DNA from 3 places in the Pseudodesulfovibrio alkaliphilus genome. Region 2 is predicted to be linked to each of the others. Evidence: riboswitches for the same ligand, from Rfam matches in the RefSeq annotation. Region 2 holds a riboswitch; each other region holds the start of a gene.

Region 1 (7,811 bases), on a different contig from region 2:
CTTGCGATGCGAAAGGCCCATAAGTACCAGAACCTTTTTGCCAAGACTTTTGGGCATCGCGTCTTGCGCTTTGGTCATTTCCTTTTCGTAGGTGTCGGCCCGTTCCAGTGCGATCTTCTTTCGGCCAAAGATCTCACCTGCCTGCAGGATTGCGGCAGATACGGATTGGGTGAAGTCGAGAATGTCCACGGTGTAGCCGAGCTCACGCAGCTCTTGGCTCATTTGGGAGGGACTGTTCGAGTCTCCGCTTTTTTCCAAAACAATATGTTTTGTTTCAAGCCGTTTGGCAGTGCTGTAGAGCAGTTTGCGTTTTTGCCCCATAATGCACAGTGTGCATTCCATCTGCTTGCTGAAGGGATACCGGGTTTCGATCATGGGCACGGCACCGGTGGACATGGCTTTGCAATAAATGCCAATGGCACTGCACACATCCACCACCTTGTCCCCGATGAATATCGAGTTGACCATGATTGGCATGTTTTTCATCCAGTTTTCTCCGCTAGTTGAACATGATTGTTACATTCATTCTCAATACGCAGGAAGGACTCCGCATGAGGACGCTACTAGCGAAAAACATGCCACGATGTTTTTCTTGAAAAGTAAGCCATATTAGATTGTTATGTCGGAACACGCAAAGGCGGCCATTGGGGTGTTTCCACCCCACCGTGCTATGCGTAGGGAAAAAACATAATTATTCGAGCTAAATGCTGGGATATCGCCCAATGCCCCGGTTTGGGAGGCCAGCACCCCACCTAGCCGGATGCGCTATCAAGTCCCATTTTTTTGATCTTGTCAAAGAGGGTTCGTCTGTCAATGCCCAAGGCGTTGGCGGTCTTGGTTCGATTCCATTGGTTCTGAAATAAGGCGGCCGAGATGGCCTCGACCTCGCATTGCGCCAGGTGTTCCCGAAGGCTCTTTGCCGTTGGCGAGGCCAGAGAATTGTGGGCAGGTTCGTCGTCGGCGTTGGAGTGGAGCATATCCATGAATCCCAATGTCCTGTATTGACGAAGTTGGTTTTTCAATTCCCTTACATTTCCTGGCCAGTCGTAGGCCATGATGGCCTTGAGGGAACTCCCGGGAATGAACTTGTTCTCATCGCTTTGCCCCAGGAAATGGCCGACAAGAAGGGGGATGTCCTCCTTGCGCTCGCGTAGCGGCGGAATGAGAATGGGGATTATATTGATCCGGTAGTAGAAATCAGCCCGCATCTGCCCTTTAGCCACCATGTCGGCGAGGTTCCTGTTTGTGGCAGCAACGACACGCAGGTCAGGTTTCACCACCTCGCAGCCACCCATCGGCGTGAACCCGTCGCCTTCCAGGGCGCGGAGCAGTTTTACCTGCATGGTCAGAGGAATCTCGCCCACTTCATCCAGAAATAGTGTCCCGCCATGGGCCGCTTCAAACAGCCCTTGCTTGTCCTTGTCTGCACCGGAGAAAGCCCCTTTGCGATAGCCGAACAGTTCGCTTTCCATGAGGTTTTCAGGAATGGCCCCGCAGTTTACCGGGATGAACGGCTTGGCCGCCCGCCTGCTGACCCTGTGTATTTCGCGGGCTACCAACTCCTTCCCAGTACCGGATTCTCCATAGACGATGACGTTTTCGTCGGACTGTGCGACTTGAATGATGGCGCTGAAGACGTTTTGCATGGCCGGTGACTTGCCGACAATATCGCCCAGGCGGCTCGACCTGAAATAGTCCTGGAATTCGCCGAGCTGCCGACTCATCCCGCTTTGGATTTCCTTGTAGCCCGAATGGTCGGACACAAAGCCGTCAACGTACTGGAGCTTGCCCCGGCTATCGAAGACGCCGACCCCGGTATCGAAAACCCACCTATCCCATCCGCGTTTATGCGAGGTGACATAAGCCAGCCGAAAGGAGCCACTTCCATACGCAAGAGCCTTTGAAGCGTCGTCAAATCTGACGTGATAGGAAGGGTGGATGTAATTGGTGAATCCCCCTGCGCCAGGGGCTGTCATTTCCTCTGGCTCGACCCCAAGCAGCTCACGGCAACCTCCACTGACATAGGCGAGAGACCACTTGCCATCATTGACGCGTCGGTATGCCATGCCCGGCAGGACATCAAGCAGCGAAGCGAGGCCATCCCAGGACTCTCTTCCTTCGGGGAGCAAAGCTTTTTCCAAGGGCGTATCGTTCAGGGAACATCTTTTCATAAAGTATCTCGTGCGTTGCTTGGCATAGTGCTTAAATTATTATATATTTATGTGCCTTAGTCGATCCGTCCCTCATGTTTCCATATGTATATCGGCCAGAGAAATCCCTCGCTCGGCATGCCCGATCTCGCTGCATACGATACCGTAGAATAACTACAGCCAACCTCCCGGCATACTGTCACGGTCAAGTTGTCGGTTGCAACGGAGCGGCTTTTTCCTGCGCCGAGGCTATGGAATTCAAGGGTGGAAGTTGCGGTTCGAGGGATCTTCGTCAATAGCTGCAACGTGTTAAATCGTGTTTTTTTAGCAAGTGTTGAGACACTACCTTTTGCCTCTAAGGGTTGAGGAGGCTGAAGCCGGATGCGTTGCTTGCATTGCTGTTCAATCTGATGCAAAGAGTGCCCAAAAAGATCGTGGTTTTTGCAAGCTAGGAGAGCATTATAAACGTCACCAGACCTGTCGCCTTGTTCTGACCCTAAGAATTCGCAGTAATAGAGCTGTCAATGGCTCAATGAAAGCTCCACCCATTTCGCGCAATTTTTCTGAGGGGGCAACACCAAGCGTCCTTCAAAGCCTACTGATCTGGAACTCCATCACGAAGAACCAAGAATAAAGGAAGCGACAAAGCTTTAAGGTTAGAGAAATTGATTTTCAAAGTCAACGCAGCTCGAAGAAGGTACATAAGATGTTGGCCTCTTGATCTTTAACAGTCTGATTTATTGTGCTATTATTGCTTCATTGGTACAACCTGAGCGATCCGGGCGCGGAGCAGGCGCTGCTCGATTGGCCTCCTTCGCCCGGTTCACCGGTTATTCCATTGAGGACGACATGCCGGGCGAGACCGCCATTTGTCGTTTCTGTAACGGTTTGATCCGCATGAAGGAGCTGGACACCTTGCTCGACATGTTCAACCGTTAGCTTGAAGGACAAGGGTTCCTTGTCCGTGAGGGAGCCGTGGTGGCCGCCTCGGTAGTCGAATCGCAGCGGTGGCCACGCAAGGTCATCGACGTGATGCCAGAGGACCGCTCCGAGGAGGCGGCCTGGCTCCGCAAGAGAAACCGGGCCTATTGCGGCTACAAGCTCCATGCGACACCTACGGTCGGGACAGATTTCTGCTCTGTGACCACATTACTCCCGCGAACCGTTCAGGCACGGATGAATTCGAACGCTTGGCGGTGGCGTCGGCCTTGATCCCGGCGTGTCAAACTGACTGCCAAGGTGCAGTAAGCCGAACCCGATGACGAATATCCTGTCCCTGAAATGAGCGTCAGTCCTGCAAAAATTCCACGTTCGCCTCAGATCCCCCCGGAATTTCCTCCTTTCTCAAGTTAAGTGTTCCCCTGCAACAGGGCGCAGCACAATTTGATTTGCATGATCGGCGGGCATGATATATCAATTAATCTTGATTTATGGATACGGCAGGAAACGGAAAACGGTGAAAATCCGTTGCGGACGCGCCGCTGTAACCGGCACATACCCGCCCGCATTCACCCGGCAGGGGAAGGATGCGGGCATCACGGGGCCGGAAGCCAGAAGACGTCCTGCCGGGGAGCGCCGGGCCGCGCGGCCATTGGGGCTCCTTGTCTGACACCTTGAAAAACGGAGTGGACATGAACGCGCACGTGATTGGTTTTCCGAGAATGGGGGCGGCCCGCGAGTTGAAATGGGCCCTTGAGCGACACTGGCGGGGAGAGCTTGACGAGGGCGGCCTGATGGCGGTCTCGTCGGAGCTCAAGGAGCGGCACTGGGCGGTGCAGGCCGGGGCCGGACTGGACTTCGTCTGCGTGGGGGATCATTCCCTCTATGACCATGTGCTGGACGCGGCTGTTATGGTCGGCGCCGTGCCGCAGCGGTTTCGGAACAGGGAGTGCGGCGGGCTTGCCGCTTATTTCCGCATGGCCCGCGGCGATGCCGACACGCCGGCCATGACCATGACCAAATGGTTTGATTCCAACTACCATTATATCGTTCCCGAGCTGGAATCTGCCACAATCTTCACCGGCCGGGCCGAGGCCCTGCGCCGGGACGCGGCCAGGGCTGCCGCCCTCGGGTTTCGTCCCAAGCCGGTTCTGGTAGGACCGTTGACGTTCCTGATGCTGGCAAGGGAAACGGGCGGTGCCAGCCGATGGGACCATGTGGCCGGGCTGGCCGAGGCCTATTGCCGGATTCTGGGCGAGCTGTCCGGTGTGGCCTCCTGGGTCCAACTGGACGAGCCCGCCTTGTGCCTCGACCTGCCGCCCCAGGCGGCAGAGGCCGCGCAATACGTCTATGGCGAACTGGCCCGGTCCTGCGATGGCGTAGATATCCTGCTGGCCACCTATTTCGGTCAGTTGCGCGAGAATCTCGACCTGGCCGCTTCGCTGCCCGTGGCCGCGTTGCATCTGGATCTGGTGCGCGGAAGCGGTCAGCTCGACGAGGCCCTTCGGGCGGTACCCGAGGGAATGGGCGTCTCCCTCGGGCTGGTCGATGGCCGCAATGTCTGGCGGACCGACCTGGATGCCGCGGCCAGGGCCGTGGACGAGGCCCGGAACGCTCTGGGCGAGGACAGGGTGATGGTTGCCACAAGCTGCTCGTTGCTCCACTCGCCCATGGATGTGGAGCAAGAGACCTCCCTTGACCCGGAGATCAGACGCTGGATGGCCTTTGCCGTCCAGAAGTGCGCCGAGGTGGTGGCCCTCAAGGGGTTCGCCCGAGGCGAAAGCCCGGCGCTGTTTGCCGAGAACCGCGAGGCTCTGGCGGAGCGGCGCGGAAGTGTGCGGGTTCATGATCCGGCTGTGGCCGGGCGGCTTCTTTCGGTGGACGAAACCATGCTCACGCGCAAGTCGCCGGTAGCGCACCGGGCCGTTGTGCAGCGGGAGCGGTTCGGGCTGCCCCTTTTCCCCACAACGACCATCGGCTCCTTTCCCCAGACCCCGGAGATACGGAAGACGCGCCTCGCCCACAGGCGGGGGGAAATCTCAGAGACCGATTACGCCGACTGGATACGCGGGCGGATCGCCGAGGCGGTGGCCCAACAGGAGGCCCTGGATATTGACGTGCTGGTGCATGGTGAGCCGGAGCGAAACGACATGGTGGAGTACTTCGGCCAGATGCTCAACGGATTCTGCTTTACGGAAAACGGCTGGGTCCAGAGTTACGGCAGCCGTTGCGTCAAGCCGCCGGTCATTTATGGCGACGTGTCCAGGCCCGGCCCCATGACTGTTGACTGGATCACCTACGCCCAGTCCCTGACCGATCGGCCGATGAAGGGCATGCTCACGGGCCCGGTGACCATCCTGTGCTGGAGCTTCGTGCGCGACGACATCCCGCGTGGCGAGATCTGCCGCCAGCTTGCCCTGGCCGTGCGAGACGAAGTGACTGATCTGGAGGCTGCGGGCGTCGGCATCATTCAGGTGGACGAAGCGGCCCTGCGCGAGGGGATGCCGCTTCGGCAGGACGAGCGCGAGGCATACCTGCGCTGGGCCGTGGACAGCTTCCGGCTGGTCACGGGCGGGGTGGCAGACGAAACCCAGATCCACTCGCACATGTGCTACAGCGACTTCAATTCCATCGTGCAGTGGATCGGGGCCATGGACGCCGACGTGGTCAGCATCGAGGCGAGCCGAAGCGGTATGCGCCTACTCGACGCCTTTGACGCCCGTGAGTTCCCCGCGGCTATCGGGCCCGGTGTGTATGACATCCACAGCCCGAGGGTGCCCGGCGAGGACGAGATTCTCGATCTGCTGCGCAGGGCGTTGCGCGTGGTCCCGGCGGAGCGGCTCTGGGTCAACCCGGATTGCGGCCTGAAGACCCGCGCCTGGCCGGAGACCCTGGCTGCCCTGGAAAACATGGTTGCCGCCGCCAGACGCTTGCGGCAGGAGCAGGGCGAACAGGCAACGGAGTAGCCTTTGACCCGGCGTCCTCTGCCCGGGGCGGAGGACGCCGACCACCCGGCAGCAGGGCGGTCGGCCGCCATCCGATTCGTGATTGGGCGGGCTATTTCAAGGGGACGTACACCTCGGTCAGCAGGGCCTCAGGTGCGGTCCTGTCCGGGGTGTTGAGATATATCTCGATGCTTGCCCCGGCATCCGCCTCGTGCCCGTTCTGCGGCGCCCATTGACCGCACAGCCAGGCGTAGGTCCTGTGGAGTTCGGAGTGCGGTCCCTTGTGGAGGGTTTTGGCGTACCGGCCCCCGGCGATGGTCTTCATCCCCACAGGAGCCTGGACCTCGACCGGCCCTGCGACGGTGATGCACGCATCGTAGCGGATCTTGTCTTCGGGCGTAACGTCGGGGTCGTCGTGGCAAACGGCGAGCACCCGCGCCGATGGCGTGAAGAGTCCCTTGCCGTCTGCAAAGCCGCAGAGGGTCGACCATGCTTGGTGGCAATCCTTGTACGGTCCGACGTGACGGACGAAAACGACATCCATGGCCTCAAGGGTGTTGACACTTGCTTCCATGACGATCTCCTTCCAGTAGTTTGAGTGTTTACGTTCAATGCCGCCGTGGTGCGCATCGCGAAACTGCCTGGGGGAGAGGCCGAACATGGAGGTGAATGCCCGCGTGAATGATTCGTGGGTTTCGAATCCGGCGCTTAGGGCGATGTCCGTCACGCAAGCATCGCCGTGCTTCAGGGTGATGGCCGCCCGTTCCAGGCGAAGACGCCTGATGTGGGATTTCACCGACTCGCCGATCATGCCGCTGAAAATGCGGTGAAAATGATATGGCGAGAAACAGGCTATGGCGGCCAGTTCCTTCAGCGCCAGGGGCTCGTCCAGGTGGGTCTGGATGTGCTCCAGAACCCGGTCCATCCGCTTCGCGTAATCCTGTTTGGTTTCCTCTTTCGTGGTGCGCATGGGACTCCTTGTGCCACGATGCCGCTTGTGTCGCTTGATGGTTTTTGCGCTTTCGCAATGGCAGACAGGGTGCGCCCGCCTTGGAAGGGGGAGCGGGCCTGCAGGATCAGAGGAGGTGGATGGGGAAGGCCGCCATGGGTGGAATGGGCATCCCGGCCTTCCTCAGGCCGGGCACACGGCCCGTGCGAAAAAGCGGCAGGAGCGATCCTGCCAGCCGATGTAGCCCAGGTGGGCGTCGGCGTACCACGCGGCGGTGAATGCCTTGGTGTCGGCGCTCCAGAGCCGCGACTTGCGCGGATCGAACGCCGGGGCCTGACAGGAGAGACCCGGATGCGCGGCCCGGCCCATGAGCGCGGCCAGCTCGTCGATGGTGGGCAGCCGCCAGCCGGTGCGCCCTGCAAAGGCGCGTTCCCCCAGTCGCGCCGCGTGGGCCTTTGCGCGTTCCCAGGTCAGCGGATAGCGCGAGCCGTCCCGCTCCCAGAGCAGCCCCGCAAGGGAACCGTCCGGTCCGGGCTGGAGCACGGTGCCGTCGCCCTGGTCCGAGAACAGGGCCGGGGCAGCGCTATTGGGCCGCCACAACTCGTCGAGGCCAAAGAGGCTCCGCGCCTGCCGCGCTCCTGTTTTGATTGGCGTTGCCCGCGCCGGAGGGCGGCGCAACCGGGACGGCCACGGATCAGGCGGGTCCGCAAGGGAGCAGGCGGCGTCGCGGGCCGCCAGCCAGTCGGTTTCGGCCCGGTCCAAGGCATCGAGCATGGCGGCTGCGTCGGCAAAGCGATTGTCCGGGACTGCGGCCAGGGCACGGCTGAA
Region 2 (7,811 bases):
CATGATCCGCATCATCCTGCCCCAGGCCCTGAAACGGGCGGTGCCTCCGCTGGGCAACCAGTTCATCATCGCCCTCAAGGACTCGTCCCTGGCCAGCACCATCACCATCAACGAGCTGCTGCTCAAGTCGCAGCAACTGGCCTCGTCCAACTTCATGATGATGGAGATGCTGTTCATCGCGGCTCTGTTCTATCTGCTTTACACAGCCGTGTTCAGCTGGCTGTTCCGCGCCCTGGAGAATCGGCTTGATGTCTCGTCGCAGTGAACCGGGGCGGAGGCGTCGGGTCGCGGCCCGGCGCAATGCGCGGCGGCGGAGAATCTTCAAACCACGGGAGGAAGCGGTGCATCAGACGCCGGTTATCGAAATACAGGGACTGAACAAATGGTTCGGCGAGCACCATGTGCTCAGAGGCATCGACATGGCGGTCATGCCGTCCGACGTGGTCTGCGTCATCGGGGCCAGCGGTTCGGGCAAGAGCACATTGCTTCGCTGTGTCAATTACCTGGAGACCTATGACCAGGGAGAGATTCGGGTGAGCGGCCAACTGGTCCATGGCGATGAACGGTTCATCAACGCCCTGCGCTCCAGGGTAGGCATGGTCTTTCAGCATTTCAACCTGTTCCCGCATATGACCGTGCTCGGTAACGTCACCGAAGGCCCTACCCAGGTGCGGAAGATGCCAAGGGCCAAGGCCCGCGAACTGGGCCGCTACTATCTGGACAAGGTAGGTCTGGCCGACAAGGAGAGCGCGTACCCGCAGACCCTTTCGGGCGGGCAGAAGCAGCGGGTGGCCATCGCCCGCGCCCTGGCCATGGAGCCGGAGGTGATGCTCTTTGACGAGCCGACCTCGGCCCTGGACCCCGAGCTGGTGGGCGAGGTGCTCTCGGTCATGCGTCAGCTGGCCGACGACGGCATGACCATGATGGTGGTCACCCACGAGATGGGCTTTGCCCGCGAAGTGGCCGATTCGGTGGCTTTCATGGACGAGGGCGTGATTTTGGAGCAGGGCTGCCCGGACACCATCTTCGACACGCCGCAGGAGACCCGCACCAAGGAGTTCCTCGGCCAAATACTCTAACCAAGGAGACTTTTTGACAATATTCAACGAACATCAGCAGGATGTGGCCAGGACGTTGCGCGATACGGCCTCCTGGACCGATTGGACCGACTGGAAATGGCAGGTGCGCAACACCGTCAGGACCGTTGACGACTTCGAGCGGGTGCTCGGCATCGAGTTTCCGGAGAAGAAAAGACGCATCTACGAGCGGACCCTGGACAAGTTTCCCATGGCCGTGACCCCGTATTACCTTTCCCTCATTGATGTGGACGACTACGGGAACGATCCGGTCTTCATCCAGTCGTTTCCCAGCCCCGAGGAATTGAAGATCGGCCGTCACGACATGATCGACCCGTTGCACGAGGACAAGGACAGTCCCGTGCCCGGCATCACCCACCGCTACCCGGACCGGGTGCTCTTCCACGTCAGCAACGTCTGCGCCATGTACTGCCGCCACTGCACGCGCAAGCGCAAGGTGGGCGATGTGGATTCCGTGCCCTCGCGGGAGGCCCTTGAAGCCGGGCTCAAGTACATCCGCGACACCCCCCAGGTGCGCGACGTGCTCCTCTCCGGCGGCGATCCGCTCATGCTCTCTGATGACAAGCTCGATTGGCTGCTGACCCGGCTCGACGCCATCGAGCATGTGGATGTGGTGCGTATAGGCACCAGAACGCCCGTGGTCCTGCCCTACCGCATCACCGGGGATCTGGTGGACATGCTCGCCAGGCATCATCCCCTGTGGATCAATACCCACTTCAATCATCCTCGCGAGCTGACCGCCTCCTCGCGCCGGGCCATACAGCGCCTGGCCGATGCGGGCATCCCTCTGGGCAACCAGTCCGTGCTTCTGGCCGGGGTCAACGACTGCCAGCGGCTCATTCGCACCCTCAACCAGAAGCTGATCAAGAACCGCATCCGCCCTTATTACCTCTACCAGTGCGACCTGTCCGAAGGCCTGACCCATTTCCGCACCCCCATTGGCAAGGGCATCGAGATCATCGAAAGCCTGCGCGGCCACACCAGCGGTTTTTCCGTGCCCACCTATGTGGTGGACGCCCCGGGCGGGGGGGGCAAGATCCCGGTCATGCCCAACTATGTGGTCTCCTGGGGCCCCAACAAGGTCGTGCTGCGCAACTACGAAGGCGTCATCACCACCTATCACGAACCCGAGACCTACGAGGCCAACTACTGCGACCGCGAGTGCGCCAAGTGCAACCTCCAGCTCAAGGAGGACGATGCAGAGGAAAAGGCCATCGGCATAGAAAAACTGCTCTCGGACTGGGACGAGACCAACAGCCTGACCCCGCAGAGCAACGAGCGCATGGGGAGGCGCGACGATGCGGCATGATTCCGTCACCCGGCTTGGCAATTCCCTGGTGCAGCATGGCCCGGCCAATGACCGGGTCTACCTGATGAAGCTCGACCGCGCCGACCTGCCCGGCATTGTGGACGCCATGCGCCAACTGGGTCGCGAGCGGGGATACACCAAACTTTTTGCCAAGGTTCCATCCGATGCTGCCGACCATTTCGCCCGGCGCGGCTTCGTCAACGAGGCCCGTGTGCCGGGCATGCGCCGGGGCGAGGGCAGCGCCTGTTTCATGAGCCGCTACCTTGCCCGCCGTCGCGCCGTGCCCGCCGACCCCGGGCGCATCGCCGATGTCCTGGATGTGGCCGAGCGCAAGTCGCGCAAGCCCGTGGCCGCAGCGCCCGGACCGGATGTGATCCGCCTGGGCCATGACCAGGCAGGAGTCTTGGCCGAACTGTATGGTGCGGTCTTTGAGACCTATCCCTTTCCCATTACCGACCCGGACTATCTGCGCGAGGCCATGGACTCGGGCGTGGCCTTTTTCGGAATTCCGGGCGAGGGGGGCGGGCTGGTGGCCGCGGCCTCGGCCGAGATGGATATGCACTGGAAATGCGCGGAAATGACAGATTTCGCCACCCTGCCGGCTTTGCGCGGCCAGGGCGCGGCAGGGCGTCTGCTGATCCACATGGAAGAGGCGGTGCGCTTCCTGGGGGTGTGCACCGCCTATACCATCGCCCGGGCTGTCAGCTACGGGATGAACACGGTCTTTGCCCGGGGTGGGTATCGCTACGGCGGAACCCTGCACAACAACACCCAGATTGCCGGCCGGCTGGAAAGTATGAACGTCTGGCATCGGCGTCTGGCCGGGTGAGTATTGAGGGCCTGTTTCATTCCAGTCTTGCGCTTCACAGGCGCTTTGGCTAGTCTGCTCCGAGTTCACGATGTCCTTCAGGTGGCCGCCAGGCCATAACAGGGAATCCGGTGCGAAGCCGGAGCGGTCCCGCCGCTGTAATCCCCCACGAAGGTCCGGTTCAACATGCCACTGCCGCGAGGCGGGAAGGCGGGCCGGACGGGGAGAGTCAGAAGACCTACCTGAAGCGTTTCCTGCCGGATGCGGTTCGCGGAACCCGCATGCGGACAAGAATGAGCCCACCCGAACCGTCGTCGGGTCTCGCGGTTCCGCCGCGAAGCCGTGCATCGGCGACAGCGCAGACAGTTCTGCCGCAACCCGTCACGGGGCGCGGCCTTCCGCTTTTCCTGTCTGCAAGAGATTTACATGCCAAGCAAAATCCTCAAACGCGACGGATGCATCGAAACCTGGTCCACCAAGCGGATCGGCAACGCCATCTTCAAGGCCCTGACCAGCAGCGGCATCAAGGATCCCCTGCTGGCCGACAGGCTGGCCGGAAAAGTCGAGAAAAAGCTGATGGACGTGGACATTCCCGAGCAGGAACAGGTTCAGGACATGGTCCAGCAGGTGCTCATGGAGGCCCGGCTGTACAAGGTGGCCGAGCGGTACATCGTCTATCGCGAGAAGCGGCGCGAACTGCGCTCCCAGAACGAGGCGTTCCTGGACATCGCCGGAGTGACTGACAGCTACCTGAACAACGTGGACTGGCGGGTCAACGAGAATTCCAACATGACCCACTCCTACCAGGGGCTGATCCTGCACATGGCCGGATCGGTTCAGGCCCGGTACATGCTGGAGAAGTATCCCGAGGAGGTCCGCATGGCCCACACCCACGGCTACTTCCATCTCCACGATCTGTCCTTCGGCCTGGCCGGATACTGCTCGGGCTGGTCCCTGCGCGATCTGCTGCTGGAGGGGTTCAACCTGCGCGACCGCTGCTCGTCCACCCCGGCCAAGCATTTCGATGCAGCCTGCGGCCAGATGGTCAACTTCCTGGGTACGTTGCAGAACGAGTGGGCCGGGGCGCAGGCCTTCAACAACGTGGACACCTATCTGGCCCCGTTCGTGCGCAACGACGCGTTGAGCTACCACGATGTCAAGCAGCAGATCCAGAAGCTGCTCCACAACCTGAACGCCACCTCCCGCTGGGGCGGCCAGTCGCCGTTCACCAACTTCACCTTTGATTTCGTGCCGCCCGCGCACATCGCCAAGGAGCCGGTCATCATCGCTGGCGAACTCAGGGACTCCACCTACGGCGAATATGCAGAGGAGATGGCCATGATCAACCGGGCTTTCCTGGAGGTCATGCTCGAAGGCGACGCGGACGGGCGCATTTTCTCCTTCCCCATCCCCACATACAACGTGACCAAGGACTTTCCCTGGGATTCCGAGGAGGGGAGGCTGCTGCTCAAGATGACCGCCAAATACGGCGCTCCCTACTTCCAGAACTTCATCAACTCGGACCTCAACCCCGAGGACGTGCGCTCCATGTGCTGCCGGTTGCAGATGGACCTGCGCGAGATCCGCAAGAAGACCGGCGGCCTGTTCGGCGCGGGCGACCTGACAGGGTCCATCGGCGTGGTCACTCTGAACCTGCCCAAGCTGGCCTACCTGGCCCATAATGAGGAGGATTTCATGGACCTGGTCGCCGAGTACGCCCGGCTGGCCTCGGAGTCCCTGGAGTTCAAGCGCAAGGTGGTCCAGAAGAACCTGGACGCGGGCATGTTCCCCTTTTCCCGGCGCTACCTCAAGAACGGCTTCAAGGGCCATTTTTCGACCATCGGGCTCATCGGCGGCCATGAGGCGTGCATGAACCTGCTCGGCAAGGGCTTGGACACCCCGTCCGGCTCGCAACTGATGCAGCGCACCCTGAACCTGCTGCGCCGTCTGGTGGTGGAGTTCCAGGAGGAGACCGGCAACCTGTACAACCTTGAGGCCACGCCCGGCGAGGGAACCTGCTACCGGCTGGCCAAGATTGATCGCGACCTGTACGCCGACATCTATACCTCGGGCGATGAAACCCCGTACTATACCAACTCCACACTGCTGCCCGTGGGTATCAGCTCGGATGTCTTCTTTGCCCTGGAGCACCAGAACGAGTTGCAGACCCTGTACAACGGCGGCACGGTCTTCCACGCATTTCTGGGCGAGGCTGCCCCGGACGAGGAGAGCGTGAAGAACTTCCTGCTCAAGGCCATGAGCAAGACCAAGATCCCGTATATCTCGGTCACGCCGACCTTCTCCGTCTGCGAGGACCATGGCTATCTCTACGGTGAGCACTTTCACTGCCCGACCTGCGACAAGGAGGCCGAGGTCTACACCCGGGTGGTGGGCTACTACCGCCCGGTGGGTCGCTGGAACAAGGGCAAGCAGGAAGAGTACAAGGATCGCATCGAATATTCCAAGGAAACCTTCTGCCAGCCCGCCTGACGGGCCACTGACGAGCAATGATACTCGACGCCAACCAGCTCGCCTCAATCAGGCAGCACAACGATGAGGAACTCAGAAGGGGTGGCCGGGGAACCCATGGCTACCCCGCCCAGACCATCCTCAACCTGCTGCACACCGTTGAAGCCTTGAAAAAGGAGAAAAAGAAGTGGAAGAAGCTGGCCCAGGACCGGGGGAAATCTCTCGGGATGATCAAGGATATCGCCTCTGAATGACCTGCCGGGCGGGGCCTTCCCGCCCCCTGGTCTCCCCTGAGCAGGAGCTGCCATCCCTTTTGGCGTCGTCCACCGGGCGGTGCTGCCGAGGAGGGGTTTCGCGTCACAAGAGAGCGGGTCGGGGCATGTGCCCCGACCCGCTTTGTTTGGGCGATTATCCGGCGGTGTGTCTGCCGGGTGTCGGTTCCGGGGTTTCTCCGTTTACGTCTTCGTCGTCGTACCCGTCCGGCGAAGGCACGATCAGGGGCGACTTTTTGCGCATGAAATCGCTGCACCGCTGGATGATGACGAAGAAGAGCGGCACGAAGAAGATGGCGATGGCCGAGGCCGCCACCATTCCGCCGATGACGCCGGTACCGATGGAATGCCGCGCCGCAGAGCCTGCGCCGCTGGATATGGCCAGCGGGACCACGCCGAGGATGAAGGCCAGCGAGGTCATGACAATGGGCCGGAAGCGCAGCCGCGCCGCCTCGACGGCCGATTCCACCAGCCCCATGCCGCTACGGTAGGAGGCCACGCAGAATTCCACGATGAGGATGGCGTTCTTGGCCGACAGGCCCACCAGGGTCAGCAGCCCGACCTGGAAGTAGATGTCCTGCACGAGCCCTCGGGACCACACGGCCATGAGGGCGCCCAGGATGGCGATGGGCAGCACACCGAGCACCGCGATGGGCAGGGACCACATCTCGTACTGGGCCGCCAGCACCAGGAAGACCACCAGGATGCCGAAGGCGAGCACCTTGGGAGCCTGGCTGCCGGTCTTGACCTCCTGGTACGAGGCGCCGCTCCACTCGAAGCCGTAGCCCACCGGGAGGGTCTCCTCGCCGAGCTTGACGATTTCGTCCATGGCCTGGCCGCTGCTGACGCCCGGCGCGGGTACCCCCGTGATCTGCACGGACGGAAACCCGTTGAAGTGCGATACGGCGTTGGGACCGGCCCGGAAACTGACCTCGGTGACACCCGAGAGCGGGACCATGCCCCCCCCGGCGTTGCGCACAAAGATGCGCCCGATGTCCGAGGGCGAGTCGCGAAATTCGGACTCGGCCTGGAGCTGGACGCGCCATATCCGCCCGTACTTGTTGAAGTCGTTGATATACAGGGAGCTGAGGTACGCCTGCATGGCGTCGAAGACGCTGGACACGGGCACACCCATCATCTTGGTCTTGTCGCGGTTGAGTTCGACATAGAGCTGGGGCTGGGTCACGCGCAGGGTGCCGCGTACGCCCGTCAGGTCCGGGTTGGCGTTGGCGTCGGCCACGAACTTCTGGGCAGTGGCCACCAGATCCTCCACGCTCCCGCCTCCGCGAGACTGCAGTTCGAGCTGGAATCCGGCCTGGGTGCCCAGGCCCTGGATGGCCGGGGGGTTGAAGGCCAGCACCCGGGCCACTGGGTCGGCCCCGAAGCGCATCATGGTCCGCAGGGCTACCTCCTGGGAGCTCATGCCCGGCCCTTTTCGTTCCTCAAAGGGCTTGAGCTTGACGAACATGGTGCTGCCGCTGGTGCTGGTGATGCCGCCGCTCAAGAAGTCCAGGCCGCCGAGCAGGACGGTGTTCTGAACCGCAGGGTCGTTCAACAGGTGGTCTTCCACCTGGCGGAGCGTGACATCGGTGCGGTCCAGGGAGGAGCCGTCCGGGAGCATGACCGAGACCAGGACGTAGCCCTGGTCCTCGTCGGGCAGGAAGCCGGAAGGCACATGGCGCTGGAGGCCCAGGGCGATCAGGCAGAGCAGGCCGAAAATGGCCAGCGAAACCGGAATGCGGCGGATGGCCCGGCGCACTCCCTCGGCATAGCCTGTGGTCATCCGGTCGAAGAAGTCGTCGAACCGCTGAAAGAACCGGGCCTTGTTGCCGTGTCCCGGTCTGAGGATCAGGCGG
Region 3 (7,811 bases), on a different contig from region 2:
AAGCCCCCACCATTTCGCCCTTCGCCTGATCCGGCCGGGGACCGCCGACCTCCCGCGCCGGCAGCAGCCGCTCCACACGGTGGCCAGCCCCGGCATTGCCCACCACGAGCAGGCCGCCGTCTCCAGCAAACACTTCGGGCGGCAAGGCGGCCTCGACAATGCCCTGATCGTCTGCCTTGACCGAAAACAACGCTGCGCCGGTTATCGGATCAATGACGCTCACTATTGCCCCGGATGCCGGGGAACCGTCGCTGAATCCCACCTCGGCGCTGAGTTCGCCGTCCTCGATCCAGGCATTGAGAATCACCTTGTGTGCCAGACACGGCCCTGGGTACAGAATAAGAATCATCAAAATGGCCAGCGCCTTCATTTTCAACATGACTGTCCTCCGGCATTGCCGTGTTGCAGACGGCCGAATCCTGCGAGCAATTCCGGCCGGACCCGGGCGAGAAAACCCACGGCAAACATGGTCACGACCCCTTCAATGATCATGACCGGCAGATGGCCCACGACCACGAGCCTGGCAGTGGTCAGGAACCCTTCATCGCTGAGGGCAAGCGAAAGCGCGGTCATCAGGGCGGTGCCGAAGACCGCGCCCGCTCCGCCGAGAAACCCGGCCACAGCAGCCCTGCCCGGCCCGCCGGCCAGGAGCGGCCGCAAAAGATAGAAGCACAGCACGGCCGGAGCGGCCACATTGACAGTGTTGACCCCAAGGACCGAAAGCCCTCCGAACTGAAACAGAACCGCCTGGAGCAGAAGCGCCACCAGGATGCACGGAAAGGCCACCCAGCCCAGCACCACTCCGGCGATGCCGTTGAGCAGCAGATGCACACTGGAAGGCCCCAGCGGCACATGGATCAGGGACCCCACGAAAAAGGTGGCCGACAGCACCGAGGCGGTCACGATCTTGTCATATTGCAGCTTGCGGTAGCCGATCCAGCAGCCCGCTGCCGTCAGCGCGGCTCCCGCCATCAGAACGGTTGGCGACAGAACCCCTTCGGATATGTGCATGACATCCTCCCGGCTATGCCGTTTCCAGTGCGCGTATGCGGGCGCAAACTTCGTCCAGATGATCCAGCCAGATGGCGCGGAAAGGAGCGTGCTCCAGCGTCCCGGTCACATGCCCCCGCACGGTGAACCCGGCATGTTCCATCCGGCTTTTCCACGAAGAGGCCCCGCTGCCGAAGACATCAAGGTGAACATGATGCCCTGGTACGCACATGAAGGGCAGCAGCCAGACATCCTTGACGCCTTCTGCCTCCAGGTCCGCAATGACATCCCCGCAGGAGGGGCGTCCCATGAGGGTGCCCACGCGGATGAGGGGATCATCGCGCCGCACTCGCTCCTCAAAATCCAGATACCGCTGCTGACCATGATGATATGTGCCGTGCCCCACAAGGACCACGGCCTCGTCGGGACTGCGCTCGGCCGGAATGTAGCCCTGCAACGCCTGACAGGATCGCTCCAGGTCGTGGTCCGAGGAAAGGAGCGGGCCGCCCACCACAACCTCGGGAAACCCCTTGCGCGGATGGCGATAGGCCAGGGCCTGCTCGCGGGTCCAGTGATACTCCACTCCCGGCGTGGTATGCACGGACTGCACGGCCAGATGGGTTACGCCACGGTCATGCAGACGCGAGAGGGCCACGGCCAGGGAATCGCACTCCCTGCCCCGACTGACGAGCTTGCGGCGCACCTTGTGCGCCGTATAGGCCCAGGCCAGTTCCATGTCCGGGTGCCGCTGACGGACCTCGGCCTCAAAGAGGTCGTAGCCCCGCCGGGCCTCATCGATAGCCACGCCAAAAGCCGCCAGCAGAATCCCCGGCTTGTACTTGGGCGGGCGAAGATGGTTGTGGTCGTGGTCGTGATCGTGGTCGTGGTGATCATGACCATGTTCATGATGGCAGCCGCATCGCTCGCCATGTTCGTGCCCATCGTGCCCGAGGGAGGCACGTCCAGGATTCGTCGGGGCATTATCCCGAATGGGGGCGGCATCAAGGGAGTCGTCAGCCATGCGCTTCTCCATACTGCTAGTTGAAAACAAGGCGGAGAAGCGGCTGTGAGGCGGATAATGACAGAAACCACGGCGCTTGCTCCCCTATACGGCAAAAACCCGTTGCCTCGGGGTGGGCGACTGACAGGTCTTCTGGCTCCCTTCCGCAAGCTCCCGGCCTTCCCGTCCGCAGAGGCGGACAGTGGCGTGGTGCAGGGGCTTGTGCCGGCCGACGATCAGGCTGGCAGGAAGGATACAGCGGCGGGTCCGCTCCGGCGTCTCACCGGATTCCCTTTCCAATCTCCTATAGAGAATCAATCGCAGATGGCACTCTACACACCCTGCGGTTCCTGTCAACAGAGGCGCTCCCTCCGGGCCGCAGGCGAAGGCAGGGCTGGTTCCTGAGACGAAGATGTCGTCTGAATACGCCGCGACACTCTGGAAACAGACCCGAAAATCGGCTATGACGAACTTGTGCGAGAACCCTGCGTTTTTGCCCATGAGCACAGTTTACGGTCATGAACACCGAGGAGCCTGATTTTCCGGTCGATTCAGTCAAGCGTGTCAGGGGCGTTCTCCTCGGACGACCGATTTGGGAAGCGAGGTGCGTATGTTGGCAACAACCCTGCAACACGGCCTGGAACAGGCCGGAGTGGTCATCAACGGCCCGAAACCCTGGGACATTCAGGTCCACGACAAGCGATGGTTCAGCCGGGTCCTGCTCGACAAGAATCTCGGGCTCGGCGAATCCTACATGGACGGCTGGTGGGACTGCGACAGGATCGACGAGGCGATATGCCGCCTGCTTCTGGGGGGGATGGAAGACCGAATCAGAGGCGGACCGCGCATCCTCTGGCACCTTGTTCCTGCCGTGCTGTGCAATCTGCAATCCAAGGCCCGCAGCCGTATCATCGCCGAAAGGCACTACGACCTTGACAACGAACTCTTCCTCTCCTTTCTGGACGCCAACCATCAATATAGTTGCGCATATTTTTCCAGCACGGACGATCTCGACGAGGCACAGAAAAACAAGCTGGACCTCATTGCCCGCAAGCTGCAGCTCGCAGAAAACGATCATCTCCTCGACATCGGTTGCGGCTGGGGCGGTTTGGCCAGCTACTTCGCCGCAACCTGCCATTGCCGGGTGACGGCGGTAAACATCTCGCGCCAGCAACTGCAACATGCCAGAAAAATCTGCGCAGGACTGCCCGTCGTCTTCCATGATCGGGACTACCGCGAGGTGAACGGCGTATTCGACAAGGTCGTCTCGGTCGGCATGTTCGAGCATGTAGGAAGGAGGAACTACAGGACGTTCATGAAAACCGTGCATCGCTGCCTGAAGGATGACGGCATATTCCTGCTCCACACCATCGGCGGCAATGCCTCCAAGAGCAACTGCGACCCCTGGATCAACAAATACATCTTTCCAAACGGGATGCTCCCGAGCCAGAAGCAGATCGGCCAGGCCACGGAAAATCTCTTCGTCATTGAGGACGTTCACAATATCGGCCCCCACTACGACAAGACACTCATGGCCTGGAATCGCAACTTCCAGGCCGCGTGGCCTACCTTAAGCCGAAAATACGATGCGCGTTTCAAACGAATGTGGGAGTATTATCTGCTTTCGTGCGCCGGAGCCTTCCGGGCCAGGGACATCCAGGTCTGGCAGATCGTGATGACCAAGCAAGGATGCGGAACCCGACACCCCATATGCAGATAAGACATGCAGGAGCGGGGCACAGGCTCTGACACGCGGGAAAGCCCCCTCCACACTCCATCCTCCGGGCCGGGACGAACCACTCGCCCGGCCCTGTCCGTCCCCTGTGGCTGACGCTCCTGACGCAAGATGTCCAGTTCCCCTTGGCAGACGGGTTGACAAAATCGAACCGCGCAGACTATCAATGGTACGACCATTGTGGCCAAAAAAGTCGTCTCCGCCGTAAAAATGGATCAATTTGCGGGCAAAGGTTCTACCAATGAACAAACCAAATTCGGTGAAGGGCTATTTCATGCCCGTGACTATCGGGCGTGCCAGTGAAGAGGTTTCGCTGCAGATTGAGGCCGCCATCATGGATGGCAGGCTCGCTCCGGGAGAGCGGCTCCCCAGCGAGCGCGAAATGCAGATACTCTTCGGGGCAGGGCGCGGGGTCATCCGCGAGGCCATCAAAACATTAAAGCAAAAAGGGTTGCTCGAGGTTCGCAAGGGAGCCAAGGGAGGTGCCTATGTGCGCAGACTCAATGTTGCCAACGTCTCGGAATCCCTGACCCTGTTCCTCAAGCAACAGCCGGTGGCCCCGGAACAACTCATCGAGTTTCGCGAGACCCTGGACCGGGCCATCACCCAGATGGCCATAGGCCGGGCCGATGCCGAATCCAAAACCCGGTTGTTGACCGAGGCGCGCAAGCTCGAATGGCTGCTGCGCCAGCCGGAACCGGACCTCCACGCCACAGGCGAGCTGGATCGAAGACTCAACCTGATGCTCGTGCACATGGCGGGCAACACCGTCTTCGAGTGGGTCATGCACGCCCTGCAGATGGGTTTCAGCTCCCACGACTACGCCCTGTATGAAGAGCCACACTACCGCGAACGTGCGGCCGCCAATTGGAGCGACACGGCCCAGGCCATTGCCGATGGCGATATCATGCGCGCCCTCTCGCACATCGGCCACCACTATCACCTGCTGCGAGAATGTATCAATGACCGGGGCGACCACAGCCGCCAACTCCCGCCCCCGTTCATCAGCGGACCAACCAACGAAATGGAGAAAGAATGAAGCATTATGACTACATAATTGTCGGCGGAGGCTCGGCCGGGTCTGTCCTGGCCAATCGCCTGAGCGCCAACCCCAAAAACAAGGTGCTCGTCCTGGAGGCCGGGCTGCCCGATTTCAAGCTCGATTTCCGCATCCACATGCCCGCGGCCCTGACCTACCCCCTGGCCGGAAAGACATACAACTGGTGGTATGAATCCGAGCCAGAGCCGCACATGAACAACAGACGCATCTACCAGCCGCGGGGTAAGGTTCTCGGAGGCTCCAGCTGCATCAACGGCATGATCCACATTCGCGGCAACGCCATGGATTATGAAAAATGGGCACGCGAGGACGGCCTTGAGAGCTGGTCCTATGCCCACTGCCTGCCCTATTTCAAACGCTTCGAATGCCGCATGGCGGGAGCTGACGAATATCAGGGCGCTGTCGGCCCCCTCTATTTGACAACACCCGAATGCGACAACCCGCTTTTCGACGCCTTTTTCCAGGCGGTGCAGCAGACAGGCTATCCGGTGACGGATGATGTCAACGGCTACCGCCAGGAAGGGTTTGGCAAATTCGACCGCACCACCTACCGCGGACGCCGCTGGAACGCGGCAAGGGCCTATGTCCACCCGGTCAGGAGCCGCCGCAATCTGACCGTCAAGTGCTTGGCCATGACCACGCGCATTCTGTTTCAGGGCAAACGCGCCGTAGGAGTGGAATACGCCAGGGGCAAACGCAGCTTCAAGGCGTACGGCGGGGAAATCATCTGCTGCGGCGGCTCCATCAACTCCCCGCAGCTGCTCCAGCTTTCAGGCGTGGGCAATGGCCGCCATCTCTCGGCCCTTGGCATCGGCGTGGTCCACGATCTGCCCGGCGTGGGAGAAAACCTTCAGGATCACCTGGAACTCTACGTCCAATACGCCTGCAAGAAGCCGGTCTCCATGTTCCCTGCCCTCAAATGGTACAACCAGCCCTGGATCGGACTCAAATGGCTCCTCGGAGGTACGGGAGAAGCTGCCACCAACCACTTCGAGGCGGGCGGCTTCATCCGCGGCAACGACCGGGTTAAGTACCCCAACATCCAGTACCACTTCCTGCCCATCGCCATCCGCTACGACGGCTCGGCTCCCAACGAGGGCCACGGCTACCAAGTCCATGTCGGCCCCATGAACACCGACGTGCGCGGCCATGTGAAGCTCAAGTCGAGCGATCCCATGGATCACCCTGAGATCCTCTTCAACTACCTCTCAACCGAGCAGGAGCGACGGGAATGGGTCGAGGCCATCCGCAAGACCCGCGAGATCATGACCCAACCCGCCTTTGACGAATTCCGCGGCCGCGAACTGGCTCCGGGCGATCAGGCCCAAACCGATGCGGAAATCCTCGACTTTGTGGCTCGCGAAGGCGAGTCGGCCTATCACCCCAGCTGCACCTGCGCCATGGGCACTCACGACATGGCCGTGACCGATGCCAACCTCAAGGTTCGCGGAGTCGAGGGGCTGCGCGTGGTGGACGCCTCTGTCATGCCCTATGTAACCAACGGCAACATTTACGCCCCGGTCATGATGATCGCGGAAAAGGCTGCGGACATCATCCTCGGCAACACCCCGCTGGCCCCCGAGAACGCGCCCTTCTACCAACACGGCACGGACAGCGACAGGGGTGACGCATGATCAATGGAACCATGTATATCGACGGGAAGTGGACCGGATCGAGCTGCGGCGCGACCCGGCGCATTGAAAACCCCTTTGACGGTTCCGAGGTGGCAAATGTGGCAGAGGGCGGACGCGAGGACGCCCGCGAAGCCATCGCGGCCGCGCGCCGCGCCTTTGACTCGGGCGGCTGGCCGCAAACCCCGGCAGTGGAGCGAGGGCGGCTGCTGGCGCGTCTGGCCGACCTCGTGGAACGCGAGCGCGAGAACCTGGCCCGGCTGGAAACGCTGGACACGGGAAAGACCCTGGAGGAATCGCGCTGGGACATGGACGATGTGGCAGGCATCTTCCGCTACTACGCGGGCATGGCCGACAAGGACGCCGGAGAGATCATCGCCTCGCCCAACCCCGGCACTTCCAGCCGGGTGGTTCGCGAGCCCGTCGGCGTATGCGGCCAGATATCGCCCTGGAACTACCCCCTGCTCCAGGCGTCGTGGAAGATGGCCCCGGCCCTGGCCGCTGGCTGCACCCTGATAATGAAGCCCAGCGAAATCACCCCGCTGACCACCCTCAAAATCACCGAGCTGGCCGAAGAGGCGGGCTATCCCCCCGGCGTGGTCAACACGGTCCTCGGCCCCGGACCGGAAGTGGGTGCGGAGCTTGCCGAGAGCGCGGATGTGGACCTCATCTCCTTCACAGGCGGTGTTGCCACGGGCAAGACCATCATGCGCGCCGCGGCTGGCAACGTAAAAAGGGTCGCCCTGGAGCTGGGCGGCAAGAACCCGAACATCGTCTTTGCCGACGCCGACTTCGACGTGGCCGTGGACCACGCCCTCAACGCGGTCTTCTTCCACGCCGGACAGATCTGCTCGGCCGGAACACGGCTCATGGTCCAGGATGCCTTGCACGACCGCTTTGTGGAGGCCCTCGCCGCCCGCATGAAGCGCATCAAGGTGGGCAATGGCCTGGACGCGGCCACCGAGATGGGTCCGCTCATCTCGGCTGATCACCGTGCCAAGGTGGAACGGTACATCGCGATCGCCAGGCGGGAAGGGGCCACCCTCGCTCTGGGCGGCGGCCGCCCCGAAGACCCGGCCTTGGCAAACGGCCACTTCGTCATGCCCACGCTGTTCACCGACTGCGACAGCCACATGCGCATCGTGCGCGAGGAGGTCTTCGGGCCGGTCATCACCGTGGAACGCTTCGTCACCGAAAAAGAGGCTGTGGCCCGGGCCAACGATACCACCTACGGCCTGTCCGCAGGATTCTGGACACGAGACCCGGATCGCATGGCCAGGGTTTCTGCTGCACTGCGCTTCGGCACGGTCTGGGTCAACGACTTCAACGTCTACTTTGTCCAGGCCCCCTGGGGCGGCTACCGCCAGTCGGGCCTGGGTCGCGAGCTGGGCCGCC

The links. A riboswitch is a leader RNA that binds a small molecule or an ion and turns the genes downstream of it on or off. The one in region 2 is predicted to bind cobalamin.
Region 1: it holds a riboswitch for cobalamin, as region 2 does, so the genes downstream of both, metE (5-methyltetrahydropteroyltriglutamate--homocysteine S-methyltransferase) here and GKC30_RS12950 (ribonucleoside triphosphate reductase) in region 2, are expected to answer to the same signal.
Region 3: it holds a riboswitch for cobalamin, as region 2 does, so the genes downstream of both, GKC30_RS13280 (sirohydrochlorin cobaltochelatase) here and GKC30_RS12950 (ribonucleoside triphosphate reductase) in region 2, are expected to answer to the same signal.

Annotation. Positions count from the first base shown of each region.
Region 1 covers NZ_WODC01000001.1:783,930-791,740, reverse strand. Annotated here, with positions in the region: gene GKC30_RS03695 (substrate-binding domain-containing protein) at 1-486, opposite strand, end outside; gene GKC30_RS03690 (sigma 54-interacting transcriptional regulator) at 753-2,066, opposite strand; cobalamin riboswitch at 3,534-3,731, shown strand; gene metE (5-methyltetrahydropteroyltriglutamate--homocysteine S-methyltransferase) at 3,782-6,055, shown strand; gene GKC30_RS03680 (AraC family transcriptional regulator) at 6,147-7,004, opposite strand; gene GKC30_RS03675 (protein kinase domain-containing protein) at 7,167-7,811, opposite strand, start outside.
Region 2 covers NZ_WODC01000009.1:89,443-97,253, reverse strand. Annotated here, with positions in the region: gene GKC30_RS12970 (amino acid ABC transporter permease) at 1-265, shown strand, start outside; gene GKC30_RS12965 (amino acid ABC transporter ATP-binding protein) at 342-1,079, shown strand; gene kamA (lysine 2,3-aminomutase) at 1,093-2,406, shown strand; gene ablB (putative beta-lysine N-acetyltransferase) at 2,396-3,235, shown strand; cobalamin riboswitch at 3,298-3,474, shown strand; gene GKC30_RS12950 (ribonucleoside triphosphate reductase) at 3,641-5,704, shown strand; gene GKC30_RS12945 (hypothetical protein) at 5,722-5,937, shown strand; gene GKC30_RS12940 (efflux RND transporter permease subunit) at 6,092-7,811, opposite strand, start outside.
Region 3 covers NZ_WODC01000010.1:20,939-28,749, forward strand. Annotated here, with positions in the region: gene GKC30_RS13270 (NikL family nickel/cobalt ECF transporter subunit) at 1-379, opposite strand, end outside; gene cbiM (cobalt transporter CbiM) at 373-1,011, opposite strand; gene GKC30_RS13280 (sirohydrochlorin cobaltochelatase) at 1,025-2,011, opposite strand; cobalamin riboswitch at 2,117-2,324, opposite strand; gene cfa (cyclopropane fatty acyl phospholipid synthase) at 2,601-3,710, shown strand; gene GKC30_RS13290 (FadR/GntR family transcriptional regulator) at 3,967-4,764, shown strand; gene betA (choline dehydrogenase) at 4,761-6,419, shown strand; gene betB (betaine-aldehyde dehydrogenase) at 6,416-7,811, shown strand, end outside.